Regions from separate parts of the Clostridium sp. FP1 genome, predicted to be linked through region 3. Evidence: riboswitches for the same ligand, from Rfam matches in the RefSeq annotation. Region 3 holds a riboswitch; each other region holds the start of a gene.

Region 1 (9,991 bases), 3.5 Mb from region 3:
TCCCAGTGCTTCTGCCATCTGTGACCTACAAGAATTGTGAACGCATATAAACGCTACCTTTGGCTTCATAAAATAATCCTCCTTTACTTCGGTGGTTTAATTATAAATATTTCTTAATTTCCTCAGCTGAGGGCACTCTTCCCATTATTTTCACTTTTTCATCAACTACAAGAGCAGGGGTTTTCATAACTCCATAAGCCATTATTTGTTTAAAGTCTTCAACTTTCTCTATAGTTGCCTCAATACCTAACTCCTCTACTGCCTTTCTTGTATTTTCCTCTAATTTCTTGCAACTTGAACATCCTGAACCTAAAACTTTAATTATCATAATAATCCTCCTTGCTCTCCCTTTAGTAGATAGCAACTATTAATTGTTATCCCCGTGAATTTATATTATTGTGCGAATGTAGAGCACAATCTTATTATATTTTTCTAGTACTAAATCATCATCTGCGATGCTGCAATATTAACGACTTCATAAGGAGATTTAGACTCTTACTGAAGTTTTTTTATTTCTTATAGCTTGTAACTCCCACTTATATAAGTGGGAGACTTTCCTTCTGAAATGTCGTTAAACTAATAAAAATGAAAACGCATTAAATAAATATCCTATTATAACTATACCTGTTGCAACTATAGCCACAAATATGGCTAATAATTTAGGTTTAACAACCTTACTAAGCATAATTATTGATGGAAGTGAAAGAGCAGTTACTGCCATCATAAAGGATAATACTGTACCAATTCCTACACCTTTGTCAAATAACGCTTCTGCTACTGGTAAGGTTCCGAATATGTCAGCGTACATTGGTATGCCAACAGCCGTAGCTAGTAATACTGCAAATGGATTGTTATTTCCAACTACAGTTTCTATTATTGATTGAGGTATCCAATTGTGAATTGCAGCTCCAATACCAACCCCTATTAAAACATATAGCCAAACCTTATGAAATACATCTTTAACTTGCTCCTTTGAATAAGATATTCGTTCATTTCTTGTCATCCCAATTATTTCTGCATCCACATTTTCTATCTCTTTCACATAACCTTCTACATACTTTTCAAGCCCTAATTTATCAATAATGCTTCCACCTACTACCGCTAAAATTAGTCCTACAACAACATAGGCTATAGCAATCTTAACACCAAAGAAAGACATTAAAATTAATAATGATGCCAAATCTACTAGTGGCGAAGATATAAGAAAGGAAAAAGTTATTCCAAGGGGTAGCCCTGCTGCGTTAAATCCAATAAATATTGGAATACTAGAGCAACTACAAAAAGGTGTAATTGTTCCAAGTAATGCCCCTAGTACATTTCCCTTGATGCCCTTAATATTTCCAAGAAGTTTTTTTGTCCTTTCTGGTGGAAAATAACTTTGGATATAGGATATAAGGAAAATCAATACTGATAACAGTATAAATATTTTTATGGTGTCATAAATGAAAAAATGTACACTGCCACCTAATCTTTCTTTAATTGATAACCCAAATACATTTTCTACAAGTCCCTTAATAAGATTTGATAGCCAAGTCATTTTTAAAATCTCATTATTTATCCAACTAAATATTTGTGATATTACATTCATTCTTGTCACCTACCTGTATAATATTTTTTTCATTTATATTGTGAAATTAAATCATACCTTCTCAATTGTTCATTATTTTCCAAAATATATCTTTAACTATTAGGATTGCATTTATTTTTAAACATTTCTGTATACTCATCACCCTTTTGAAGGTTTTTTAAATCTTTTTCTATGGTATCGTAATCTTCTAAATTTATGATTATTTTCTCCAATATGTCTTTAAGAAGCTCATTATCCTTATCTATGTAATAGTATATAAATTGTTCTTGTCTTTCATCTTTTACAAAGCCCATATCGCGAAGTTTACCTAAGTGCTTTGAAATTTTAGGCTGACCTTCTTCTAGTATTCCTTGAATCTGGCATACACAAAGTTTTTTATGATATAGAAGCACCAAAATTCTCATACGTGTTTCATCAGATAACACTTTAAACAAGTTCAATAATTTTTCCATCCGTTTCACATCCTTTAAAGCAAATAATAATATAGCATATATCCATATGGGTATATGAGTATAGTATTCTTAAGTAATCCTTTTGTCAACTGCTTTTGAAAAAAAGTGCCACCCAAATTAACCATCTATTTATAAAATGGGAAGTATAGTATAATAACTTAAATAAAGTCATGGACAATAGCGTATTTTTATTTTAAATCAAATTTTATATACATTTTAAAGTTATATAAGGAGGGATATTTACATGGAAAATGAAAAAGAAAAATCAGATACCGAAAAAATCGTAAATGAAATATTAGAACAAGGAGAAATTTTTAACGATATTGAAGAAGAACTACTACATGAATTAATTGGAAATAAAATATCCAAAGATAACGTGATTGCTCATGCACAAACTCTTACTTTTGGAAATAAAATGGCGGATAAAATAGCTGCATCAGTAGGAAGCTGGAGTTTTATAATAATTGCATTATCAGTTATAGTAATATGGATAGTATTAAATTCCATGTTCAAAAATTTATTTGACCCGTTTCCATTTATACTCCTTAATCTAGTGCTATCTTGCACTGCCGCTATACAGGCTCCTGTAATCATGATGAGTCAGAATAGACAGGAAGATAAAGATAGAATAAAATCAACAAATGATTATAAAATAAATCTTAAATCTGAATTAATAATTCAAGATTTGCATAAGAAAATGGATATATTAATTCAAAATCAAAAAATATTAGTAGAGAATCAATCTAAAATGGTAGAATACATTGATAGTTTACCAAAATAAAGTGCCATCCAAGCAGCAATTAGCAAGTTGTATAATTTCACTGTTTTATTTAAAATCAATTTAGAAATTAATAATCATTTTATAAATAAAATAATGGGAAATGGATTATCTTATTAATAATCCATTTCCCATTCTTATATCTACCTTATATTAATAATTTTCAGCTAATACCTCAAAATATGCTTTTGGATGTGCACAGGCTGGGCATATTTCTGGAGCACTTTTTCCCTCAAAAATATAACCACAGTTGATACATTTCCAATTAACTACTGTATCTTTATTGAATACTGAATTATTTTCTATATTGCTTAATAGTTGTCTATATCTTTCGTCATGATGCTTTTCAACCTCAATAATTTTTCTATAAACAAAAGCAACATCAGCAAATCCTTCTTCCTCAGCAACTCTTGCAAATTCTGGATAAAGTTCTGACCATTCTTCCTTTTCTCCATTTGCTGCCCATAATAAATTTGATTTAGTATCTGATAAGCCTACAGGATATGTAGCATTGATTTCTACCACTTCTCCATTTAAACTTGTGCTTAAAAATTTAAAAAATCTTTCAGCATGCTCTTTTTCATTTCCTGCTGTTTCTGTGAATATATTAGATATTTGTACATATCCCTCTTTTTTCGCTACAGACGCATAATAAGTATATCTATTCCTAGCTTGTGATTCACCTGCGAATGATTTCATTAGATTTTCAGCTGTTTTTGTACCTTTTAACATTTTCATAAAATGCCTCCTTCTTTCTCCGAAGAGAAAATAATTGTGTATACTAAAGTATTCTATAAATGATATAGCTTTCCTCTTTTAAGGCATCTTATTTTTAAAAAGTTGGAATTATATTTCCTTTATATTTATCTTCAATAAATTTTTTAACTTCTGGAGAATTTAAAGCCTTTGAAAGTGCCTGTATATAAGGTTTAGTTTTATCTTCACTTCTAACTGCAATCACATTTGCATAAGGAGAATCTTTTGATTCAATTGCTAGTGAATCCCTTGTTGGATTTAATTTAGCCTCTATAGCAAAATTTGAATTTATAACTGCTGCGTCCACATCTTTTAGTATCCTTGGAAGTTGAGGAGCATCTAGTTCAGTTATTTTAAGTTTTTTTAGATTTTCCGTAATATCAAGTTTTGAAATAAGTTCACCACTTTTTAATTTAATGAGTCCAGCATTTTCAAGTACTCTAAGTGCTCTCGCTCCATTCGTAGGATCACTTGGAATAGCTATTTCAGCCCCATCTTTTAAATCACTGAGTTTTTTATATTTACTAGAATACACGCCCATAGGTTCTAGATGAACCTTTACAGTATAGTCAAGTTTTAGATTTTTTTCTTTACTAAAAGATTGCAAATAAGGTATATGTTGAAAGAAATTAGCATCTAGTTGTCCTTCAGCTAGTGAAGTGTTTGGTGTTACATAGTCAGTAAATTCTACTATTTCAAGTGTATATCCTTCTTTCGCAAGGATTGGCGCTGCCACCTCTAATATCTCTTTATGAGGCACAGGCGTGGCACCTACTTTAATGATTTTTTTCTCGGGTGCTACCTTTGCAGGTGCAGCCACTTCTTTTTTTGCTCCACAACCACTTACTGTTAAGATCACAACTATTGTTAATAATACGCTTAATATTTTTTTCATTTTTAATTTTCCCCCTCGTATTTCTGTGGTGTAGATAACAATTATTAATTGTTATCCCCCTCGCATTTGTATAATTTAAGATTTATCTAATCATTTTTCTGTACAATAAATTTCCTAAGGCTTGAATAATTTGCACAACTACAATTAAAATAATAACAGTGTATATCATAATGTCTGTTTTAAATCTATAGTAGCCATATTTTACTGCTACATCTCCCAGGCCACCGCCACCAATTGTCCCAGCCATAGCGGAGTAACCTATAATATTTATTATTGTTAAAGTAACTCCAAGAACTATAGATGGCATTGCCTCTTTTACCATAACCCTAAATATAATTTGATAGGTTTTTGCACCAACAGATTTAGCCGCTTCAATGATTCCGTAATCAACCTCCAGTAGTGCAGATTCTATTATTCTTGCGGCAAAAGGAGCTGCTCCTAGAGTTAATGGAACTATAGCTGCATTAGTACCTATGGTTGTTCCAACAATAAGTTTGGTTAAAGGGAATATAGATATCATTAATATAATAAACGGAAAAGAACGAAGCATATTTACTACTAAGTTTAAGCTTTTATAAATTAGAACATTTGGTCTTAGCCCTTTAGGACTACTTATAATAAGTCCCACGGCTGTTATAAACCCCAAAATCACTGTAAAAATTGTAGACACCCCTACCATATATATTGTGTCTAAAAGTGCAGGTAGTAAAACATCTTTAAATAGCATTTATATCCCCCCCTCCTTATATTCATCTTTCTTCAATAAGTAATTAATAAGCTCCCATTCTATAGATTTTCCATCTAAATATTTTAATATTTTTTCCCTATTTTCATCACTTGCATTTATTATAAGACTTCCCATTACATTATCTCTGAATTTTTCAAGCCTGCCCCATACTATTGAAAAATCTATATTTAACTCCCTGGCTATGGAAGTTATTACGCAACTCTGGCTAATTTCTTTTGGAAAAAATATTTTAATATTATGCCCTGTACTAGGTAATAATTCTTCCTCTCCTATAAGTGTTTTCATTTCACTTGTTGGTCTAATAAATAATTCATCTGTAATACCGCTACTTTTAATCTCACCTCCTTCTAAAAGAATAAATTTATTACAAATCTCTTTTACCACCTCCATTTGATGTGTAACCACGATAATTGTTATATTAAATTTGTTATTGATATCTCTTAAAAGCTCCAATATAGATTTTGTAGTTTTAGGATCTAATGCAGAAGTAGCTTCATCACAAAGTAATATTTTTGGATTAAGTGCCAAGGCTCTTGCAATTCCAACTCGCTGCTTTTGTCCTCCGCTAAGTTCGCGTATATTGCTATTTACTTTATCATTAAGTCCAACTAATTCTATTAAGCTATCTACTCTTTCTTTAATAAAATTTTTGTCATTTCCCCATACTTCCAGTGGAAATGCAATATTTTCAAAAACATTTTTTCTGTTAATCAAATTGAAGCTTTGAAATATAATACCTACATCTTTTCTAAATTCCCTAAGCTCTTTTGAACTTAACTGCTTTACTTCTTTTCCCATTATATTAATGCTGCCTGTATCATAGGATTCAAGCCCATTAAAACATCTAAGTAAAGTGGATTTGCCAGCACCACTGTGACCAATAACTCCATAAATATCGCCTTTATCCACTGTAAAAGAAACACTATTTAATACTTTCTCCTTGGAAAAACTTTTACTTACGTCACAAACTTTAATCATAAAATCTCATCTCCTCTTCATAACTTATTACTTTTTTTATTGCAAGTATCGCTACTCGCAATTATTTTCCTAAAAAAAATAGAACCCAAGAATAAACTTGGGCTCTAATGCCAAACTTATTCTTATCTCGCAGCAATGCTGCAGGATTTAACACCATGTATCATATATGATACTGGTTGTCGGGTTTCATAGGGCCATTCCCTCCACCTCTCTTGATAAGACAATATTAAATTTTATTTTAAATTTATTTTAAAAACCAAAAACCTCTCCCATCAATATAAATGATGAAAGAGGTATAAAATTACAAGGTTACCTCTCTCATCTTCCGCTAAGTTCTAAGGAACTTAGCGCAGGAATTAGCACCTTTTCAGACGAATGATATCTGACGGTTGCCGAGGTGTCATAGGGCCAGTCCCTCTACCTCTCTTGATGAGAATTAATTGATTTATTAAATTAAAGTTATATTATCACCATTTCGAGGAAATGTAAAGGTATTTTTTTATTTTTTCTTATACTGACTTTCATAATCTCTCTGCATATTACTCTCAAATTTTTTAATGTATGTACTTCAAAACTCTTGAGGTGTAATTTTAAATCTGTTTAACGTATCTGAATAATACATTAGCACATCCCCTAGCTCCTCAATAAATCGCTCTCTTATCCTTGGATCATTCATAATTCCATCTTCCGTTTTCTTTTTTATTATTGCAATTGCTTCGCCAATTTCTTCAATCATATAAAGTATGGAAATCTTACCTTGCGCAGGTTCCATTGGACTCCAGGTATCTTTGTGTTTTTCCCATAACTTATGCGACATATCTAACATTTCTGATATTGATAAATCTTGAACAATATTTTCCATTATATTCTCTCCTTTTATAATAATTAAGTTTCACTATTATTGCGAGGTTGTTCCGATTGCAAAGTCCAAAAACCATTTTCTTCAGATGCTTTAATTAACTTTGTTAAAAGAACCTTCCCTATTCCTTGGCCTTTATATTTTTCAGCAATATAAATACTTACTTCCGCTACTCCCTTATAAACACATCAACTTGAGACTTTACTCAGAGCTACCACCCCAGCACATTGTCACCTAAGCGAGCAACTAATCTACATGAATTTATGTGACTATTATCCCAATTTTCGTAAATAGGTACTTCTGTCTGAAATGTTGCTATTCCTGTTTTAATACCTTGCAGATAAATATTTGCTACTTGCTCCCAATCTGATTGTATCATTACTTCAATTTTATATTCCATTTTCCCTCCCCTAGTAGGACCTATTTTTCTATATATCCTTTTACATTTTCAAATATATTTACTTTATTATTAGTGAACCTTATGTTTATATCATCATCTTCCACGCTACAATATTAATGCGAACTTCATTGGAATTTACGTAAACAAACTTTACAACATGCTATAATTATAGTTAATATAGGTACTAAGCAATTTGAATCGCAGCATAGATTAGCTAAATATCAAAAATTGTAAGAAGAAAAAAATAGGAAATTAAAAGAATAATTTGGGATGAGGTTAAATATGATTTATAAACGCAATAGGTTATTTTATGGATTTATGATAATAATTGTAATTATTTTAGGATTATGCTCAAGAAAGATGGCTACTGTCATACCAGATTTTTTGAATACATATTTGGGTGATGCTCTGTGGGCATTAATGATTTTTCTTGCTTTTGGTTTTATTTTTAAGGATATGAAAACAAAGTTAGTTGCATTGATGGGAATATCATTTTGCTATATTATTGAATTAAGCCAATTGTATCATGCTATTTGGATAGATAATATGAGAAAAACAACTTTGGGTGGATTGGTATTAGGATATGTATTTTTATATACTGACTTATTAGCCTATGCTATTGGCATTGGATTAGGTATAATTATTGATTACTACATTGCATTGTATAAATCTAGAATTGACAAAGCATAGCCACCCCATTTTTTTACAGCCGCCATATCCAACTATATCATTATTTTCATTAAATACACCCACCGTAAAACTTTCTAGGCTTCCCTTAATGCCTTAACCTTAAACTAATGGAATCCTAAAATGGATTCCATTAAAATTCTTTATATTATTCACACTAATCATGTTCTAATCTAAATGTGAAATATCCGCCTCTAAAATAATTTCAATTTTCTTATCTTCCACTTCGAGTACTGTTAAACATGTATCATACATAAAGGGTTTACTCCAAAAATCCTCAATAGAATAATTCTTGATTATTGAATAGATTGCCTTTATTACAGCTGTATGGGTTACTATTAAAATATTTTCACCAGTGGTATTATTTATAATATCATATAATGCCTTTTTTACCCTGTGAATCAATTCATGGAAGCTTTCTCCCTCTATAGGTTCATACAATTGAGGCTTGTTCCAGAAATTAAACTGCTGGGTAGGATATAGCTCTTTTACTTTTTCATGGTCCATACCTTCCCATATACCAAATCCCATTTCTTTTAAATCTTCAATTTTAATTATCTCAGTATTTTTATTTCCTCGAATGTATTTTGCTGTGTCAAAAGCTCTCCCCAGTGGACTGCAATAAATATAATCAAAATCTATAGCCTGCAAACTCTCACCTAGCTTTTTAGCGTTATCAACACCTATTTCAGTTAAATTTGAATCTTGCCAGCCCTGCATCCTACCTTCTTTATTCCACTCCGTTGCTCCATGTCTTGTTATATATATTTTCAATTTTCACCCATCCCCTGACTATAATAAAATAATATATAATATCAAATAATTATTATATATTGCTACTGTTTAAAAGACATTTGGCACTCTTTAGAAACATTAAATCTCTACTCTGAATGAATTTTCCAAGATAATTATCTGGTGTATCATTTTCAAGAATAGATATAGCTTCATCTAAGGTCACCCATTTTAGTTGAAAACCACTATTTCTTTCGACCTCTGTAAATGATGGCTCTTTAATATCACCTTTTACCTCAGAATAATAGCAATATGATATTTGTAATAATTCATGCTTATCTCTATATTCTATGATTGTACCAATTTCACCCAAAACATCAATATTAACTCCAGCTTCTTCCATTACTTCACGATTTAAAGCAGTTTTAATGTCCTCACCTGCTTCAATTCCTCCGCCTGGTAGCTTGTGATAGTTATTCTTTGATACAAATAATAAGGCTATTTTTCGTGAATCATTTAGTACAATTGATCTTGATGCTTTCCTAAGCTTATATGAAATATTTATATTTTCATAATTGTAACCAATATCTTTTTCATATATTTCTTTTATTAAATCCATTGCATTTTGCCTCCTTATTTTAAATATGTCATTAATAAATATTTGCTCAATTAATAACTTTCTGCTCTATATTCCCTATTCTAACACACTTTCCGGTTCAAATATACGTCATGATTTTTTCTTACATTGATAGTGCCTACATCAAGACTTAAAGTGACTTTGGTCCTATAAACTTTGAAACTATTTCTGGTTAACTCTTCTTTTTTTTCCATTAGATATTTCTATAATATACTGCTTTGCTTGCCTTCTATTTTTAAACACTATAATTTGTTTATCTTTACTTTTTTCGAGTCTATTTATGTTTACTTGTCCTGAGGCCTTAGGAAAGTTCCAAATATATTTTATAAATTCAAGGTCAAACTTCTCAGGACAACCCTCTGGCATATCTGGTCTTACTTTATTTATATTTGTTATAACTCGTTTAAAATAACTCAGCAAACATACTGTCCTACTTAATTTAAAGCAAATTACTGTATCAGCTTTTTCAAGACGAATATCC
Region 2 (9,991 bases), 900 kb from region 3:
AAGGTGGGAAAAAATTACAAGGTGAAGTGAATATTAGTTCAGCTAAAAATTCAGTGCTTCCTATACTTGTAGCAACCATATTAAACGGTAATAATTGTACCATTGAAAATGCGCCTATGCTTGAAGATGTATTTGTAATTTGTGAGGTACTGAAATCTCTTAAAGCAAATGTTAGTATAGATAAAATAAATAATAAGGTGAAAATTAACACTGCTAACCTATTTGATAATGACGCTAACGATGAATTAGTAAGAAAAATGAGAGCATCTTTTTTAATAATGGGACCAATGCTTGGAAGGTTTGGAAATTTCAAAATCTCACTACCCGGGGGATGCAATATTGGAACTAGGCCAATTGATCTTCATTTAAAAGGATTATCTGCACTGGGAGCAGAGATATCAGTGGGCCACGGGTATGTGGAAGCAAAAGCAAAGAAATTAAGAGGTAGCAATATATACTTAGATTATCCTTCAGTAGGTGCTACAGAAAATATAATGATGGCGGCAACACTTGCAGATGGCGAGACAGTAATAGGAAATGCGGCGGAAGAACCAGAAATTGTAGATTTAGCGAGGTTTTTAAGGGTTATGGGAGCACAGATAAGTGGCGAAGGAACAGACACTATAAGGATTCTAGGGGTTAAAGATTTTAAAGAAGTTGTTTATAAGCCTATATATGACAGAATTGAAGCGGGGACATTTATGATAACCGCAGCAATTACCAAAAGTCTCATTAAAATTAATGGCGCTGATGGAGTTCATTTAAAACCAATAATAGCAAAGCTTACAGAAATGGGAGTTGCAATAGAAATTAATAAGAATAGCATAATAGTTGATGGAAGGAAAAAACTAACCCCCGTAGATATAAAAACTATGCCATACCCTGGATTTCCTACAGATATGCAAGCTCAGATGATGAGTTTATTATGTACTGTAAAAGGTACAAGTATAATTACAGAAACTATATTTGAAAATAGATTTATGCAAGCCGTAGAACTTAAGAGAATGGGAGCAAATATAAGAATAGATGGTAGAAGTGCGGTAATAGAAGGTGTAGACACGTTTACAGGTTCAGAGGTCACAGCTACAGATTTAAGGGCGGGGGCAGCATTAATCTTGGCAGGGCTTACTGCAGAGGGGGCAACTACAATAAGTGATATATATCATATTGATAGAGGCTATGTTTCTATTGAACAGAAATTAAAGGGGCTAGGTGCAGATATAGAAAGGGTGAGTTCTTAAAATAGTGGAGAAACCAAATTATAATGGATATGTAGTTAATATTATAGTTTCAAAGGTGATAATTTAATATGAAATTTAGAGAATTGAGATATAAGTTATTAATATATTTCAATTCTTTTATTCATTAGAGAATTAGCGCTTTAAAAAAAGTAATATTATTTATATTTATTTAATATGTATAAAGTGATATTTATTTTATAACGAGAGGAGAAAAGAATGAGAAGAGTTTTTATTACAGTACACTTGAAAAACTTCATTCTATTAAGTGTTGCATTTATTTCTTTTATAGTTATAGCTTCTGTGTTAATAGTGGGAGTAGGGGATAATAAAAGCTTAAATAAAAGTGAAAAGTATAAAATTAAATCAGAAGAATACAAAAACATTATTAAAAGTAGCTCAATTCCAAAAAATTATAAGATAAAAGTACTCATATCAAAGGAAAATACTATAAAAGAAATTGATTTAGAAGAATACATTACTGGAGTTGTTGCATCTGAAATGCCTGCGGAATTTGAGCTGGAAGCTTTAAAAGCTCAAGCAGTGGCATCTAGGACTTACGCTTTAGCTCATGTTACTGAATTAGGAGGAATACTATGTAAAAATGCTAATGGAGCAAATTTATGCGATACAGTCCATTGTCAAGCCTATATGAACAAAGAAGATCGCATAAAGTTATGGGTTAAGGATGGTAGAAAATATTGGGATAAGATTGAAACAGCGGTTGAATGTACACAAGGGCAAGTTCTAACCTATAACAATAGCTTAGTAATGGAGCCTTATTATTTTGCAACTAGCAGTGGTAAAACGGAAAACTCAGAAGAGGTATTTAGCAATAAGATACCTTATTTAAGGAGTGTAAAAAGCGGAGGTGAAGAAGGAGCACCAAAGTTTAAGAGTAGTAAAATTTTTGGGTACAATGAGCTAAGTCAGATTATAAATAACAATTACAGTAATGCTAAGTTGACTTCGGCTAGCATAAAAAAGCAAATAGTAATAATTGATAGAACTAAGGCAGGAAGTGTTAAAAATATCAAAACAGGTAATATAACTATGACAGGCAGTAAATTTAGAACTATGCTAGGCCTGAATTCATCAAATTTTGAAATAGTGTTTAATTTAAAAGGTGTAGAAATAGATTGCACTGGTTATGGCCATGGGGTAGGAATGAGCCAATGGGGTGCAGATGCTATGGCTAAGGAAGGTAATAACTATACTCAAATATTAAACCATTATTACATTGGAACGGTTATATCCAAATAAAAATTATACTAATAAGTTAGTTATCCTTTTTACAAAGATAACTGGCTTAATTTTTTTTTGGAGAAACTTATAATATTAAAAAATAAAGAATGTTAGATATAGACTATATTTCAACCTATAGAAGGTAAATTTAAAGAAATAAAATAAAAATGTTAAATAAGTGCAAAAAAAATTTATAAAATATGTATGTTTTAATACAATATGGACAAAAATACAAATGGAGGTGTTTGTATGGATAACAAAGCAAACAATAAGACATTAAATTTTTTTAAGAAAGAGGGCTTCTATGTAGTTTTATTTATTTGTTTATGTATAGTAGCAACAGTAGCAACTATAACGGCAGGTAATAATAAAAAACTTTCAAGTAAGCAAGCAGCAATTCAAAAGGAACAAGCAAATGCAGGAGACGTTCTGAAAGAACAAGAAAAACAATATCAAGACGCTCTTCAAGTAAAAAAAGAAAATTTGGCTAAGACTGAGGGGCTTAAACCAGTACCTAATATTAAAAAGGTTACAACTGGAAATTTAACTGCACCAGTTTCTAAATCAGTTAATGCTATATTTGAAAAACCTGTAGCTATTGGACTCTTAGCAAGAGCATATTCAAAAGATATTGATCCAGTTGTGTGGAAGACCGATGGAAGCTATAGAACTAACTTAGGTATTGATATTAAGGCAAATATAGGTGAGCCAGTAATAGCTGTTATGGACGGAATAGTTAAAGAAGTTGGAACTGACTTAGCTAAGCAAAAGGGTAAGATGGTTATAATAGATCATGGAAATGGCTTTATTACTAAATATTCCAATTTGGAAGAGAAAATATTAGTAAAGATAAATGATAAAGTCAGCAAAAAACAGAAAATTGGTTCTGTAGGAAACACTAGTTTAAACTCATATAAAGAAGACTATGGATCACATCTACATTTTGAAGTTTTGCAAAGTAGTAAGAACATTGATCCTGCTAGATATGTAAAATATGAGAAATATCAACCGGTAGTAATAAAACAATAACCAATAGCCATATCAATTAGTCATTTTTCCGAAATATATGGCAAAATGACTAATTGGAATGGAATTTAAAATGGAGTTAATGCATATTTATAAATAGAGAAGGGTCAAGGAGGTAACACTTTGAAAGACTATATTGAAGATCGAGTACTAGAAGTTGCTAAGTATATTATTGAGTCAAAAGCTACAATAAGAAGAACTGCCAAAGTGTTTGGAGTTAGCAAAAGTACTATACACAAGGATATGACGGAAAGATTGCCTACAATAAATCCTCAAATTGCCAGCGAAGCAAAAATAATTTTGGACTTAAATAAATCTGAAAGGCATATTAGGGGAGGAAGAGCAACAAGACTTAAATATAAGGCAGTAGAAGGATAAAAACATTTCAAGCAAAAACAAAAAAATATTAAAGCTAAAAAAAGAGGGTTTTTTTATGGCTTTATAGAATAGAGTTTAGTATAATTTAAATAATGAATATACTAAAGAGCAGGAGTGAGTTTTGAGATGTTTTTTTTTAGAATGGGTACAGACATGGGAATAGATTTAGGTACAGCAACAGTGCTTGTATATATCAAGGGAAAGGGTGTTATCTTAAAAGAGCCATCTGTTGTTGCCATAGATAGAAATAACAATAAGGTATTGGCAGTAGGAGAAGAAGCGAGGCAGATGATAGGAAGGACACCAGGCAATATTGTGGCCATACGTCCTATGAGGGATGGCGTTATTTCAGATTATGATATAACAGAAAAAATGTTGAAGCATTTTATTAGTAAGGCTTGTGGCAAAAGAAAGCTATCAGCTCCAAGAGTTGTCATATGCGTTCCTTGCGAGGCAACTGAGGTAGAACGAAGAGCGGTACAAGATGCAGCTAGAAATGCTGGAGCTAAGAAGGTTTATCTTATAGAGGAGCCACTAGCGGCTGCAATCGGAGCAGGACTTGATATTACTCGCGCAAGTGGTAATATGGTTATTGATATTGGTGGAGGGACTACAGATGTTGCAGTTATTTCTTTAGGCGGCATGGTTGTACATGAATCAATTAAAGTAGCTGGAGATAAGTTTGATGACGATATTATAAAGTATATAAGGCGAAAGCATAAGCTAATGATTGGTGAGAGAACTGCAGAAAATTTAAAAATCAATATAGGCTGTGCTTATAAACAAGATGAAGAGACTACAATGGAAATAAGAGGAAGGGATTTAATTACAGGACTTCCTAAAAACTTACAAGTAACCTCGGAAGAAATGCGAGAAGCTTTAAAAGAGGCTGTGAATTCAATAGCAGAATGCACGCATTCAGTGTTAGAAAAAACGCCACCAGAGCTTTCAGCCGATATAGCTGACAAGGGTATAGTTATGACTGGTGGAGGTTCACTGTTAAAAGGACTAGATAAACTTATACAAGAGATCACTAAGGTCCCAGTATACCTTGCTGAGGATCCCGTTTCATGCGTAGCGCTGGGAACAGGTAAAGTATTGGATTATATGGATAACCTAGATAGTTCATTTAATGGTGGAGAAAAATATTTAGCAGACTAAAAAGTGTAAACAAGCTATATGAATAAGCAATACAATTAAACTAATAATTGTATTGCTTATTTTTTTGGTATATAATGCACTTTTAATTTAAAACTCTGGGTAATTATTAAATTGGATTTGAATTTTTATCTTCATTATTAAGTGAATATAAATAATATGAATGCAAAAGTGAACGGCTCAAAACAGAAGCAATTTCCATTACTAAACTAAGTCTTATGTTTCTATTAGTGAATAATTCACTATCATCACTTGAATCTACTATACCTATTAATGAAACATTACCTACTTTAGGAAGTGTTTTCCCTACACCTTTACCAGGATGAATTGGATAATTTCTAGCTTGGATTTCACCGATATTCGATATGTCTCCTAAACATGCATCTACACCTATTATAGTGCAATTTGGGTGCAGTGCATTTATTTTAGATAATTTACTATCGATGTTTAAGGCGTGGATTGGGTTATCTATAGTGCCATATACAGGTAGTGGGAAGGAGCTATCTTTTAAAAATGTACCCACGAGTGGGCCGAGACAATCACCTATACATCTATCAGTACCTATGCAAACAACTAAAGTGTTTTGGTCAATATAGTCTTTTAGAAAGTTAGAAATTGTATAGTATGCTAAAGGGTCTTTATAATGGGTTTTAGCTTTACTCAAGAAATATACCTCCTTGTATTGCGCTGTGAATAAATTATTTTCCTACCAATAATTTATATGAAAAAATTTTGTGTATTATTATGAAAAAAGAATAAAAAAGCGATAAATTGGAAAATAATCTATATATATTAATTATTTGAGGTGGTATTAACATGAAGAAAAAAAATTTATTCTTTGTTATTATATTTTCTACTGTTGTAAGCGTATTTAATATGGTGTATTACAGTAGCGTTGTAATTAAGGCAAAGTATTATGAAGAAAACAACCTAAGAAAACAGGTAGTAGCTGAATGTAAAAAGGTTTATATCTGCCCCAAAAATATAAACAATAACCAGGGTAAAGTGGTGAAAGAAGCTGAGGAAGAATATTCTAATGTAAAAAAAAAATTAGGAAAAGAGGATTTGGCTAAGAAGGAATTAAGCGATGAAGAAAAAGGTAGTGATAATTTGAGTATAAATTCACTAAGTCAAGATATCGAAAAAAAATCGGATGAAAATATGCTCAATGACGTATATTCACTTGGGAAAGAGGATAGTCTAGAAGAATTAAATTATAATATTAAGAAGCAGGCACAATCAGTATTTAAAGTGTCAACAGGCAAAATACAAGAAAATTTAACAACTTCTGATAAGATAAAATTACTATATGTAAGCCTTCAGCTAGGCAAAGAGAATTATAAAAAAATGGAAGAATATTTATATGCAGTGGATGCCGAGGAAGGAGTTCTTAAAGCCCTTAAGTTATTAAAAGACGATTTATCAAAAAAAGAATATGGAAAAGTGAGAAAAATAGCTGGAAAGTTTATAGATATGGATGCGGCAGAAAGACTAAAATAAATTATATTGTAGTAATTGGTATAAGAAAGAGTTATCTTTTTTTATTGCGAATAATAAGTTGTATTAATGCTTAAAATAGAGTAAATATGCGAATGTTATAGCAATGTAGAGAAGGAATCGCTATTTCGAAGAAAATGAGCTTGAAATTAAATGATTATAGTTATATAATAATTCTTGTCGACAGGGTAAAGATACAAAAACAAAATATGCTGGCATGGCTCAACGGTAGAGCAGCTGACTTGTAATCAGCAGGTTGTAGGTTCAATTCCTATTGCCAGCTCCAAAAGTGGAGGAGTTCCCGAGTGGCCAAAGGGGGCAGACTGTAAATCTGTTACGTAATGTTTCGATGGTTCGAATCCGTCCTCCTCCACCATTTTCATTAGCTTTATAATAAATTATGGGAGCATAGCTCAGCTGGGAGAGCATCTGCCTTACAAGCAGAGGGTCACAGGTTCGAACCCTGTTGTTCCCACCATAATAATCTTTTTAAAAATAAAATGTATGCTGGCATGGCTCAACGGTAGAGCAGCTGACTTGTAATCAGCAGGTTGTAGGTTCAATTCCTATTGCCAGCTCCATATATGGAGGAGTTCCCGAGTGGCCAAAGGGGGCAGACTGTAAATCTGTTACGTAATGTTTCGATGGTTCGAATCCGTCCTCCTCCACCAAAAGACATCTGTAGATGTCTTTTTTTATTTATTTAATTTTAAAGTAAATAGGAATTGTTGACACTGAAAAGCTTATATGGTATTATAATTAAAACTTAATATTGATAACTCTTATCAAGAGAGGTGGAGGGAAAAAGGCCCTATGAAACCCGGCAACCGGTCAATGTACCATGGTGCCAATTCCTGTAGATTTATTCTGCGAGATAAGAAGGATGGTTAAAACACCTCTTCTTATAATTAGAAGGGGTTTTATTTTTTTAAAAACAAAATTTTTCCGTATTAGAAAGGAGAATTATAATGAAAAGACTATTTACATCAGAATCAGTTACAGAAGGACATCCAGATAAAATTTGTGACCAAATCTCAGATGCTATACTTGATGCTATTTTAGAGCAAGATCCTTATGCTAGAGTTGCTTGTGAAACCGCAGTTACTACAGGGATGGTTTTAGTTATGGGGGAGATAACAACTAGTTGTTATGTAGATGTTCCTAAGGTTGTTAGAAATACTATTGAAGGTATAGGATATACTAGAGCAAAATATGGATTTGATGCTAGTACTTGTGCGGTTCTAACATCTATTGGAGAACAGTCAGCAGATATAGCTTTGGGAGTTAACGAAGGATTAGAGTCTAAGAAAGGCACTCAGGATAAGATAGACTCCACAGGCGCTGGAGATCAAGGTATGATGTTTGGATTTGCAACTAATGAAACGCCGGAATACATGCCACTTCCAATTGCTATGGCTCATAGACTGGCAAGAAGATTAAGTGAAGTAAGAAAGAATGGTAAGCTTAACTATCTAAGACCAGACGGAAAGACTCAAGTTACTGTAGAGTATGAAGATAATAAGCCAGTAAGAATAGATACTATTGTTATTTCAACTCAACATGGAGAAGAGGCAACTCATGATCAAATTGAAAGTGATTTAATAGAACAAGTAATAAAGCCTATAGTTCCAAGTGAATTATTAGACGAAAACACTAAGTATTATATAAATCCTACAGGTAGATTTGTAATTGGAGGACCGCAAGGAGACTCTGGTTTAACAGGAAGAAAAATAATAGTAGATACTTATGGCGGATACGCAAGACATGGCGGCGGCGCATTCTCTGGTAAAGACCCAACAAAGGTTGATAGATCTGCTGCATATGCTGCAAGATGGGTTGCTAAAAACTTAGTAGCAGCAGGAGTTTCAGATAAATTAGAGATTCAGTTAGCTTATGCTATAGGTGTAGCTAAACCCGTATCTATAGAAGTTGAAACTTTTGGAACTGGAAAAATTGAAGACGATAAAATTGTTGAAATAATCGGAAAAGTATTCGATTTAAGACCAGCTGTTATTATAAGAGAATTAGACCTTAGAAAACCTATTTATAAACAGACAGCAGCTTATGGACATTTTGGAAGAAATGATTTGGACCTTTCCTGGGAAAGACTAAATAAGGTTGAACAAATAAAAAAATATTTATAAAATGAAATAGAAAATATTTATAATAAAAGAGGGATAACAATTATTAATTGTTATCCCTCTTTTTCCTAAGTAATAAAAAAGTTTATTTTAAGGCAATTGGGATAATTATAAAGATATTAAATTTTATTTTATTATGTGGATTATTAAATGGTATTTTGATAAAACTTAAGATAGGGGTATACTGAAGGTGAAAAACGTAAAGTACATATGATATAATAACAACGATACTTATATTAATAGTATTGCTACTATATAAATTTATAAATAGGGGAGATTTTATGCCAGAAATACAAGGAATCATAGAAGATATAGTATTTCACAATGAAGAAAATGGGTATATTATTGCTCATTTGCATGCTATAAAGCAGCAAATAACTGTTGTAGGAATTGTACCCTACATAAGTGAAGGTCAAAATTTAAAATTAACGGGAGAATGGGTTAATCATCCTCAATTTGGAAAGCAATTTAGAATAGTTTCCTGTGAGGAAATAATACCTAGTTCTATTGCAGGTATAGAAAAATATTTAGCTTCAGGAGTTATTCAAGGAATTGGACCAGTAACTGCTAAAAAAATTGTAAAGCACTTTGGAGAAAATACCATGAATATACTAGATAATGAAATCCAAAGGCTAAGGGAAATTGATGGTGTAGGAGAAAAAAAGATTAAATTAATTTTGGAATCTTATTCTAAGCAACGAGAAGTTAAAAACATAATGATATTTCTTCAAACCTATGGAGTAACTCCTAATCAATGCGTGAAGATTTATAAAAAATATGGAGGAGATTCTATAAAGGTAGTACAAGATAATCCATATGTGTTAACGGAAACTATTGCTGGCGTAGGATTTAAAATTGCTGATAAGATAGCTCGAAGTTTAGGTATCGACAAAGAATCACCTTTTAGAATACAAAGTGGAATTAATTATGTTGTTAATGAATTTTGTGCTATGGGAAATACTTATATGCCCCTGGTCAGGTTACATAAGGAAGCTGAAAACATTCTTGGAGTTTCTGAGGAAGAAATTGAGAAGAGTATTTTTGACAATGTTGTGCAGGGAAAATTGAAAGTTGAAAACATTGATGAAGAAAAATGTGTATTCACTATGCCTTTCTATTATTGTGAATTAAGTATTACTAAAAAAGTTATAAATTTATCTATAGCAAAATATGAAAAATTAGATTTAGACATTGAAGAGGAAATTGAAAAATTTGAAAGTGAAAAAAATATAAAATTTGCAATGTCTCAAAAAGCTGCTATTTGTGGTGCTGCGGCAAATAGTATGGAGGTTATAACTGGAGGTCCTG
Region 3 (9,991 bases):
ATCCTTTGTAATGCTATCCTTGTCTTTTTCAGATATTCCTGGCTCAGCCAATGATTTTTTTAGCTTCTGATTTTGAATTGCTATGTCTGCTTTCCAATCACTTTTAGGCGCCTGGGTGCCCGTAAATCTAGATACCAGTCCAATTACTAATATCAGAAGAACTAATATTCCCGTCATTATCCATGTGCTAATGCTATGAGAAAGCTTCATATTTTCATTACGAACTAAATTTATTATATTACGCAATTTCATTACCCCCTGTCATTTCTAAGAATTTTTTCTCTAAGCTTTGTTGTTCCCTGCGAACGCCGTAAATTTTAATTCCCTGGCCCACAAGTTTTTCAACTAACTCAGGTATATTTTCTACATTTTCTATGATTTCTATTTCTTTATCCTTTATTTCTGGTTTATATTTGTTACTAAGACTTTCTAAATATGTTTTTGCCTTTTCAATTGGCGTAACTGTTAGAGCTATAACTGAATCTACCTCATCTTCAAGCATTTCCTTCATATCCTGGACTTTAACCAATTTTCCATTTTGCAAAATTCCTACCCTATCACACATAAGTTCCATTTCTGAAAGCAAGTGACTTGATACAATTACTGCAACATTTTCTTCTCTTGCCAGGGTCCGCAAATGATCACGTAATTCATGAATTCCAGCAGGATCTAGCCCATTAGTAGGTTCATCTAATACCAATAGTTTTGGAGAGTTAAGTAGTGCTTGTGCAACCCCTAGTCTTTGGCGCATCCCTAGCGAATATGTCTTTATTTTGTTGTGTATTGTTTTTTCAAGGCCCACAATTTTTATAACCTCATCGATACGTTCCTTCTTTAAATTTGGGTACATTCGAAAGTAATGAAGGAGATTTTGATATCCTGTTAAATATTTATACAAATCTGGATTTTCAATAATCCCACCTACCTTAGCAATGGCCTTTTCAAAATCCTTCTCAACATTAATTCCATCAATATACATTTCACCTTTAGTAATAGACATAAGTCCTAAAAGCATTTTAATAGTAGTAGTTTTACCTGCACCATTTGGTCCCAGAAATCCAAACACCTCACCGGAACGTACGTCAAAAGTAAGGTCATCTATTATCACTTTTTTACCGATTTTTTTTGTAACATTCTTAATTTGTACTATAGTTTTCATTTGTATGTTCAACCTCCTGATATTAGTTTTAAATTATTACGAGTTTATGATAGATCTAATTTTTTATCTATTAAATAGGTAGTGCTTATGAAGAATCCTATAAAAGTAATTATATCAAATATGGTACTAGCAATATTTAATCTTCCACCTGAAATAGACAAACCAGAATTAGATGCTCCAAAATTATTAGCTATTGAAGAACCACCGAAGTTAAGTGTTTGAGGAAATATGCTGGTAATTTTAGTAGATAGCCAGCTTAGTGCTATTGATAGTACTATGAAAATTATAAAAGAACCTATTTTCCCTAATTTTTTACCTTTTAAAGCTACTTTGCCAATAACCATGCAGAAATATATGAAAGTTAAGGAAGAAAAAACACTCCATATATATACAATCATAGAGAAGAACACTTGATTGAGCTTAAAATCTTTAAATAAATTAAAAAATGTTTTGTCTGGTACAGTAAAATTAAACATTAAAATGGATACAAAAAGGACAATAGATATTTGGATTAAAGCGGTTATCAGCCTTGAGGCTATTATTGATACACCAGATTGTGGAAGTGTAAAAAATAAGTATCCTTCGTCTCCATGTAAATATTTGCTCATGATTTTTAATGAGGATATAAAAATTACTATTATGGCACCAATAATTATGCACGCAGAGAATCCAGGTACTGCAACGTCCCAGGTATCTCTCTTTGTCATAAGAAATAAGTTAGCAATTATAACAGATATACAACTACCAAGTATGGTTAAAAAATTTGATCTTAATTCATATTTTATAAGCTTAAACATTATTGAAATACCTCCCTGTACAATTCATCAATTGACTTTTTCTTATCTAGTCTTAACTCTTCGGCATTACCTTGTAGTACTACCTTTCCATCAGATATAAATGCTACATCATCGAAAATTCGTTCTATATCATTTACAAGATGTGTAGTAATTAGCATAGAACTATTTTCACTAAAATTATTAACTATAGCATTTAATATTTGTTCTCTAGTGGTAGGGTCTACGCCACCAAGTGGTTCATCAAGTATATAAAGTTTTGCGGCTCTTGAAAGTACCAAGGTAAGCTTCAACTTTTCCTTCATTCCCTTTGATAGGCTTTTTACACTGCTATTTTCATCAAGTTTCATAAATAGAAGCATTTCCTTTGCTTTTTTTTCATCAAAATCAGAATAAAAGTCCTTGAAATACCTCACAGCATCTTTTATTTTCATCCATTTTAGAAGATATTCATTATCAGGCAAATAGGAAACTATAGATTTTGTATAAACACCAGGCTTTTGACCATCTATTAGTATTTCCCCGCTAGACGCATGAAGAATGCCGGCTGCTATTTTTAAAAAGGTAGTTTTACCGCTACCATTAGGGCCAAGAAGTCCTACAATTTTTCCAGGCATTATTTCTAGGTCTACTCCTCGCAAGGCTTTTTTATTTAAGTAGGACTTACATATTCCTTCAGATTTTAATATATTAGTCATTCTGTTTTACCTCCGTAGTTTCATTTGAAATAGATTCAATTATTTCATTAGTAGTAAAGCCTAAGCTTTTCATTCTAAGTATAAAGGAATCTATAACTTCCTTTGCCATTTCTTTTTTTAAATTATCTACCATATTTTTCTCCTCCCCAACAAATGTTCCGGTGCCCCTTTGTGTAAAAACAATTCCAAGTCTTTCAAGCTCTTGATAGGATCTTTGAAGTGTATTTGGATTTACCTTCAAATTTATTGCCATTTCCCGTACTGAAGGTAATTTGTCATTTGATTTTAACTTTCCTGTAACGATGTTCATTTTTATAAGGTCCATAATTTGTAGATATATAGGCGTTTTGTCATTAAAGGTTGTATCCATTATTCCATCTCCTTTGAGAAAGTGCATCTATGTTCTAGTGACATATGTTAATAGTACACTAGAACATTAGCAGTGTCAACATGGAAATTAAAATAGTTTTATTATATGGAAGGAAATTAAAAGTAAGGGAAGGTTATTCAGCAGCTAAAGCTCTATGAAATTCATCTGTTATAGTTTTAAGCTTATCCTCATAAGCTAACAGGGAAAGCCCGGTAAGTGCTATGGCTTTAGCACCGAGAATCAAAGCCTCATCTCCCTGTTTTGATATTGCTGCATCACAAAATTCACTAGTATGACCCACTAAAGTGTCAGGTCCAATTTTAATAGTTGGCTGAATTGTTGGAACAATATGGCTTATATTTCCTACATCTGAGGAGCCTATACCAGATGCATTTTGTATATCTAAATCAAATCCTAAAAATTTCAAGTTTTCTACAAAGATATCATCAAAGGCACTATTTTTAAGCATATTATCTACCTTGTTTTGAAAAGCAATAATATTAACCAAGCAGCCAGTAGCAAGAGCGGCGCCCTTAGCTATATTTTTAACTTTATTTGTTACTACATCGCAACTTTTTCGGGTGGCAGCTCTAATGAAAAATCTTGCTTTAGCATATTCAGGAACAATATTTGGAGCATCTCCTCCATGAGTTATAATGCCGTGTATACGTGCATCTTTTGTTAAATGCTGTCTTAAGGCATTTATTCCATTAAATAATTGTATAACACCATCTAGTGCATTTATACCTTTTTCAGCACAAGCAGCTGCATGAGCGGGTCTGCCTATAAATTCAAAGTCTAATGGATCTACACATAGTGAATCACCTGTAATACAAGTTCTGCTTGAAGGATGAGCAATTATACAAGCATCTATGCCTTTAAGTAAACCATGGCGTACAAAGCTTGTCTTTGCACTTCCATTTTCGCCTCCTTCTTCGGCAGGAGTACCTAAAACTACTATTTGACCACCTAACTCATCTATTACTTTTGATAGAGCAATAGCAGCAGAAATACTAGTGGTACCAATAATATTATGACCACAAGCATGCCCAAGATTTGGAAGAGCATCATATTCTGCTAAAAAACCAATAGTTGCACCTTTTTTTTCCTTGGAACACTTTCTCGCTATAAATGAAGTTGCATGACCAGCTACTCCTTTTTCTATAGTAAATCCCTGTTTTTCTAAGGTTTCAATAAGGATACTAGAAGCAAAAAATTCTTGGTTTCCTATTTCAGGTTTTCCATGGATCTTGTGACTTATTTCTATGTAATTTTTCTTGTTGGCTTCAATGTTTGATAAAACTGCGACTTTTAATTTGTTGATTTTTCCTAAAGTAAATTGCATAAAATCTCCTCCTATTATTTTTTTGGGGTATACTAAAAAATAGAATTTTCAATTGCAAAATGATTGTGAAATAAGTAGTTAATTCAATTTAAACAAAAAAACCTCTTCTATGAAAAGAAGAGGGTTAATTTATAGTTTAAATATAGCCGTCTTATCTTTAAAGAATCATTTTGCTGGAATTGGCACAGTATTCTAAAAGAACCCGCTGCCGAGGTTTCAAAGGGCCAGTCCCTGCACCTCTCTTGATAAGAAATTTGTTATTAAGTTGTTTAAAAGTTATAATAAGGCTTTTATTTAATATTGTCAACAGTAAAAAATATTTCGATTTTATTGTTGACATTTATAAAAGTAGTAAGTATAATGAATCTCAAGCAATCAAAAATTGCATAAATAAAAATTTAATAATTATTCTTATCGAGAGAAACTGAGGGATTGGCCCGATGAAGTTTCAGCAACCACATGTTATTATTTGCATGTAAGGTGCTAATTCCATCAGAACACTGTTCTGAAAGATGAGTGAAGGTACTATTAAAAGTCAACCCTTCTATGGGTTTTTTTATGTATTTATCCTCTTCTTTTTGAAAAGAAGGGGATTTTTTTATTGAGATTTTTAGCGGGATTTCAGTTGGTAAGGTGATAATTTAAGGAGGGAAAATATGATTTGGATTAAAGGAGTAAGAAAAGTTTATGTAAATAAACAGGGAACAGTTGAAGCATTAAAAGAAATTAATTTGCATGTTGAAAAGGGTAAAATTTTTGGAATAATAGGGTACAGTGGAGCAGGAAAAAGCACATTAGTGCGCTGTATAAACTTATTGGAGAAGCCCACTAGTGGGCAGGTTATAGTTAACAATAAAGAATTAACTAAGTTACCTGAAAAAGAGGTAAGAAAAAGTAGAAAAAAAATTGGTATGATCTTTCAACATTTTAACTTAATGAGCAGTAGAAATGTATTTCAAAATCTTGCATACCCACTTAAGGGAAATAGCTATACCAAGGAAGAAAAAAAACAGAAAGTTTTAAGCCTGCTAGAATTAGTTGGGCTTAGTGATAAGATTTTAGCATATCCATCACAATTAAGTGGAGGACAAAAACAGAGGGTTGCTATAGCCAGAGCACTAGCAAACGATCCACAGGTTTTATTGTGTGACGAGGCAACATCTGCAATAGATCCGCAGACCACAGCATCAATTTTAAAATTGTTAAAGGAAATTAATGAAAAGCTAGGTTTAACCATAGTAATCATTACCCATCAAATGGAAGTGGTAAAAGAAATTTGTCACGAAGTTGTGGTAATGGAAGCTGGACAAATAGTGGAAAGTGGAGGGATAATTGATATTTTTACGAATCCAAAAGCTGAAATAACCAAAGAATTTATATCTACTGTTTTTAATTATGATAAGATATATGATTTCCTATGCGATGAAGAATTTGAAGAAGGGGAAAGCGTAGCTAAAATATCATTTGTGGGACAAAAGACGGGTCAAGCCTTTATTTCTAAACTTTCAAGAAAATTTAAAATAGATGCCAGTATTTTGTTTGGGAATATTGAAATTATTCAACATATACCTATTGGCAATTTGATTGTAAAATTTAGTGGTGCTAAGGAGGGAATACTCCAATCAATAAAATATTTAGAAGAAAATAATATAAATGTAGAGGTGATAGAGCATGCATCAGTTTTTAGTAAATTACCTGCCAAACGTAGTGGAACTATTTCCTGATATGATAAAAGCATTATGGGAAACTATTGGAATGGTAAGTATTTCAGGATTTATTTCTACACTTATAGGAATTCCTTTAGGAATCATTTTAGTAGTTACAAGGCCAGACAATATTTTAGAGAATAGTAGAATTTACAATGTGGTGGGTAAAAGTATAAATATATTCAGAGCAATACCATTTGTAATATTACTTGCTGCAATAATACCTTTTACTCGTCTTGTGGTGGGGACTACTATTGGGATGAAAGGGGCTTTAGTCCCACTAGTTATTGGTTCAATTCCATTTGTGGCAAGACAAATTGAATCAGCACTTTTGGATATTGACAAAGGAGTTATAGAAGCGGCGCAGGCAATGGGATCAAGTTCTTTTGAAATAATATATAGGGTTTTACTTAAAGAAGGGCTTCCTGGGATTGTATATGCACTTACAATTACTACTGTCAGTTTGATTGGATTCTCTGCAGTGGCCGGAACTGTTGGTGGAGGGGGCTTAGGTGATTTCGCCATCAGATACGGTTATCAATATTTTAAAACAGATATAATGGTGGCAACAATATTAATTCTTCTTGTATTGGTAACTTCAATACAAAGTTTTGGAGAATTTATACTAAAAAAATTAAGTCATTAAAATTAAAATAAAGATAGTGTTAACACTATCTTCAAAATAAAGGGGGATTTAAAATGATAATAAAAAAAATATCAGTATTAACAGTAGTGGCGTTAATTACAATAACTGCTTTAGTAGGCTGTGGAAGTTCAAAAGAGGTAAGTACTACACCAAGTAATACACCAACCAAGAAACAAGTAATTAAATTGGGTGTCACAGGAGATGAACATGTGCTTTGGGATAAGATAAAAGTAAAATTAGCTAAAGAAGATATTGATCTTCAATTAGTAAATTTTAGCGACTATATAAGACCTAATCAAGCATTAAGTGATGGGGAAATTGATGCAAATGCATTTCAAACAATAGGTTACTTTAATAAATTTAAAGCAGAGCATAAATTAGATCTTACATCAATAGGGAATACTGTTTTAGCACCTATGGGGATATATTCTAAAACAGTTGTGGATATAAAAACTCTTAAAGATGGAGCCAAAATTGCTATTCCAAATGATGCAAGTAATGGCGGAAGGGCACTTATATTAATTCAAGAAGCTGGATTAATTAAATTAAGGGATGGAGTAGGTATAACTCCTACAGTAAAAGACATTATAGAAAATAAAAAGAACCTTAAGATAATTGAACTTGTTGCTACTCAAATTCCAAGATCAATACAGGATGTAGACATCGCTGCTATAAATAATGGTGTGGCAGTAGATGCAGGCTATTCACCACTAAAAGATTCTATTTATACTGAAGATGTTAAAAAGGAAAGTGTAAAAAATTACTTTAATATAATTGCTGTAAAAACTAAAGATAAAGACAATGCAACATTAAAAAAGTTAGTTAAGGCATACCAAACAGATGAAACAAAGAAGGTTATACAAGAATTATACAAAGGGGCTACTTTGCCAGCATTTTAGGTGAGCCTAGCTTTACTAATGTTATGGTTGTTTATTTTGCATTAAGTAGAGTGCTAGGTATAAGCTATACGAAGTTGGTTTTGCTTCTCAGCTAGCAACATTTGTATCACTTGTGATGTGCATGATCTACATGAGGTCTGGAAAATGGAATAATAATTAAGTGGTTTTGTAACCATTTTGTAGTAAAATTGACATTGATTTGATACAAAGTGCTGGAGAACATCCCATATAATAAGTATTATTAGATAAGCTTATTAGAAGGGGCGATTTTATGAGAAAAATAGCTGAATTAGCCATAGTGGTATTATTAATATTATTCACCGTGGCATACACATCAAATGCTATGACTAAAGGTAATAATCCACGTTCTAAAGAAACAGTTCAAAAGGCATTACCATATGATGAAAGTGCTAAAGAAGCCCCTGAAAAAAATATCAGTTTTAAAAACTATATTAAATTGATAGGCTTAAGAAAAAAAGAACTTATTGCAAAGCTTGGAGAGAAATCAACTACTATTGATGATGGGGGATTGGAGTTTTCACAATTAGATATTCGAGTTTGGTTTAAAAATTATGGCAATGGACCAGTAGAACAGATATACATTGATAACAAAGATATAGATTTTAATGGTGCAAAACTTGGTAGTAAAATAGGTAGCTTTCAGAGTGTATTTGGAAAAGCTGTGGAAGAACATACCACTTTTGCATATAGTAATTTTAAATATAATGGAATAGTGTTATCTATATATTATGATCCAAAAACAGAAACAACTTTTGCTGCATATATTTTAGATGAAAATATCAACTAAAAATGTAACTACATGGAGGGTTTTTTAGAAAGCTTAGCAAGTAACGCTAAGGTCATTTCATATATAGATTTTACGAAAGGTGATAGACCCGATGGATAAATATAAAATTTATTCAACGGGTCTTTGACGCATCAATATAATATTTTTATAATATCTAAAATTACTATGGAACATCGCTACTCATTTTTTTATTGACATATTTTCATCAATATTATATGATAGTCACCATAGGTAACTACTATTTTAAGGAGAGACTAATTTATGGAAAAAATAATTTTACTTTTAAAGTCGCTTGAATTAAATGATTCTGAAGCGAAAGTTTATGTAGAGCTCCTAAAGAATGGTCCTTCCACGGGTTATCAAATTAGCAAAATATCTGGGGTAGCACGGTCGAAAGTATATGCAGTACTTGAAAACTTGGTTCGGAAGAATTTTTCAATTTGTTCAAAATCTGAAAATCCTAAATATTACACTTGTATTCCAGTAAAGGAACTAATATCAAAAAAGAAAGATAACTATAATTCTTTACTTGAAGAGATAGAAAGTGAACTTTTAGAATATGACAAAAGTATAAATATGGATTTTATTTGGCATATAAAAGGGTATAATAATATTTTTGATAAGTGTAGGGAGATTATAAAAAATACAAAAAAAGAACTTTTTATTCAGATTTGGCGGGAAGATATAGATGAAATTTTTGATGGATTAAAATTATTAGAATCAAAAAAAATTAATCCTCTGGTTATTTTGTACAGCGCAGAGCAGAAATACGATGTTGATTTGAACATTCTATATAAGCATGGGTTCGAAAGTGAAAAACTTAAAGATATTCCTGGAAGATGGGTTACTATAGTGTCCGATTCAAATGAAGTATTATTTGGCTGCATAGAAAACAATAAGATATGTGAAGTTATTTGGACCCAAAACTATGCAATGGTTTTTATGGCTAAGGAATATGTGAAACATGATGCTTATTGTCTTAAACTTATAAAATCAGTGAATAATTCCGATAATGAAGAACTTAAGAAATCAGCAGGCAATATTAGAGAAATTTTTGAGAAAATATAGCTATTATCGAAAAATCTCTTTTAATATAAAACTGCTTTTCTATTAATAGATATTTTTAAAGGTTAGTTGAAATAAAAACATAGGAGGTACAAAATGTTATTACTTACAAAACATGATATAGAAAATATTTTCAGTATGAAAAATGCAATTGATTCGGATAAAACCGCTTTTAAATTATTTTCACAGAATAAAAGTGTGGTTCCATTAAGAACAAATATTGATATTCCCAAATTGTCAGGTCAAAGTCTGTTTATGCCCGCTTATGTGGAAGACATAGATAGTATAGGAATAAAGATAGTTTCTGTATTCCCAAAGAATGTTGAAAATGGAATGCCTTCAGTACCGGCAAAAATGATACTAATGGATGGAAAAACTGGTGATGTCTGTTGCATAATGGATGGAACATATCTTACTCAGTTAAGAACAGGCGCAGGTTCCGGTGCTGCCACTGATGTGCTTGCAGTTAAGGAGGCTAAAAAAGGCGCCCTTATAGGTACT

The links. A riboswitch is a leader RNA that binds a small molecule or an ion and turns the genes downstream of it on or off. The one in region 3 is predicted to bind S-adenosylmethionine.
Region 1: it holds a riboswitch for S-adenosylmethionine, as region 3 does, so the genes downstream of both, G9F70_RS22345 (methionine ABC transporter ATP-binding protein) here and G9F70_RS06170 (methionine ABC transporter ATP-binding protein) in region 3, are expected to answer to the same signal.
Region 2: it holds a riboswitch for S-adenosylmethionine, as region 3 does, so the genes downstream of both, metK (methionine adenosyltransferase) here and G9F70_RS06170 (methionine ABC transporter ATP-binding protein) in region 3, are expected to answer to the same signal.

What each region holds. Positions count from the first base shown of each region.
Region 1 is NZ_JAAMNJ020000001.1:4,727,321-4,737,311, forward strand. Features, by position in the region: gene G9F70_RS22305 (arsenate reductase ArsC) at 1-69, opposite strand, end outside; gene G9F70_RS22310 (thioredoxin family protein) at 101-328, opposite strand; gene G9F70_RS22315 (permease) at 572-1,588, opposite strand; gene G9F70_RS22320 (ArsR/SmtB family transcription factor) at 1,681-2,040, opposite strand; gene G9F70_RS22325 (DUF1003 domain-containing protein) at 2,285-2,821, shown strand; gene rbr (rubrerythrin) at 2,972-3,556, opposite strand; gene G9F70_RS22335 (MetQ/NlpA family ABC transporter substrate-binding protein) at 3,651-4,469, opposite strand; gene G9F70_RS22340 (methionine ABC transporter permease) at 4,552-5,196, opposite strand; gene G9F70_RS22345 (methionine ABC transporter ATP-binding protein) at 5,197-6,195, opposite strand; SAM riboswitch class I at 6,315-6,417, opposite strand; SAM riboswitch class I at 6,511-6,631, opposite strand; gene G9F70_RS22350 (MazG nucleotide pyrophosphohydrolase domain-containing protein) at 6,764-7,057, opposite strand; partial or broken gene G9F70_RS22355 (N-acetyltransferase family protein) at 7,090-7,454, opposite strand; gene G9F70_RS22360 (DUF2809 domain-containing protein) at 7,737-8,144, shown strand; gene G9F70_RS22365 (histidine phosphatase family protein) at 8,310-8,915, opposite strand; gene G9F70_RS22370 (NUDIX domain-containing protein) at 8,968-9,492, opposite strand; gene G9F70_RS22375 (DNA topology modulation protein) at 9,673-9,991, opposite strand, start outside.
Region 2 is NZ_JAAMNJ020000001.1:365,558-375,548, forward strand. Features, by position in the region: gene murA (UDP-N-acetylglucosamine 1-carboxyvinyltransferase) at 1-1,241, shown strand, start outside; gene spoIID (stage II sporulation protein D) at 1,458-2,501, shown strand; gene G9F70_RS01745 (M23 family metallopeptidase) at 2,733-3,512, shown strand; gene spoIIID (sporulation transcriptional regulator SpoIIID) at 3,633-3,887, shown strand; gene G9F70_RS01755 (rod shape-determining protein) at 4,014-5,048, shown strand; gene yyaC (spore protease YyaC) at 5,155-5,709, opposite strand; gene G9F70_RS01765 (hypothetical protein) at 5,862-6,545, shown strand; tRNA gene G9F70_RS01770 (tRNA-Thr) at 6,754-6,828, shown strand; tRNA gene G9F70_RS01775 (tRNA-Tyr) at 6,834-6,918, shown strand; tRNA gene G9F70_RS01780 (tRNA-Val) at 6,945-7,020, shown strand; tRNA gene G9F70_RS01785 (tRNA-Thr) at 7,049-7,123, shown strand; tRNA gene G9F70_RS01790 (tRNA-Tyr) at 7,129-7,213, shown strand; SAM riboswitch class I at 7,322-7,423, shown strand; gene metK (methionine adenosyltransferase) at 7,511-8,686, shown strand; gene G9F70_RS01800 (ATP-dependent RecD-like DNA helicase) at 8,965-9,991, shown strand, end outside.
Region 3 is NZ_JAAMNJ020000001.1:1,262,587-1,272,577, forward strand. Features, by position in the region: gene G9F70_RS06140 (ABC transporter permease) at 1-246, opposite strand, end outside; gene G9F70_RS06145 (ABC transporter ATP-binding protein) at 239-1,159, opposite strand; gene G9F70_RS06150 (hypothetical protein) at 1,204-1,956, opposite strand; gene G9F70_RS06155 (ABC transporter ATP-binding protein) at 1,956-2,651, opposite strand; gene G9F70_RS06160 (GntR family transcriptional regulator) at 2,644-3,021, opposite strand; gene G9F70_RS06165 (M20 family metallopeptidase) at 3,155-4,366, opposite strand; SAM riboswitch class I at 4,515-4,618, opposite strand; SAM riboswitch class I at 4,775-4,885, shown strand; gene G9F70_RS06170 (methionine ABC transporter ATP-binding protein) at 5,023-6,090, shown strand; gene G9F70_RS06175 (methionine ABC transporter permease) at 6,038-6,718, shown strand; gene G9F70_RS06180 (MetQ/NlpA family ABC transporter substrate-binding protein) at 6,772-7,617, shown strand; gene G9F70_RS06185 (hypothetical protein) at 7,889-8,425, shown strand; gene G9F70_RS06190 (TrmB family transcriptional regulator) at 8,687-9,493, shown strand; gene G9F70_RS06195 (ornithine cyclodeaminase family protein) at 9,587-9,991, shown strand, end outside.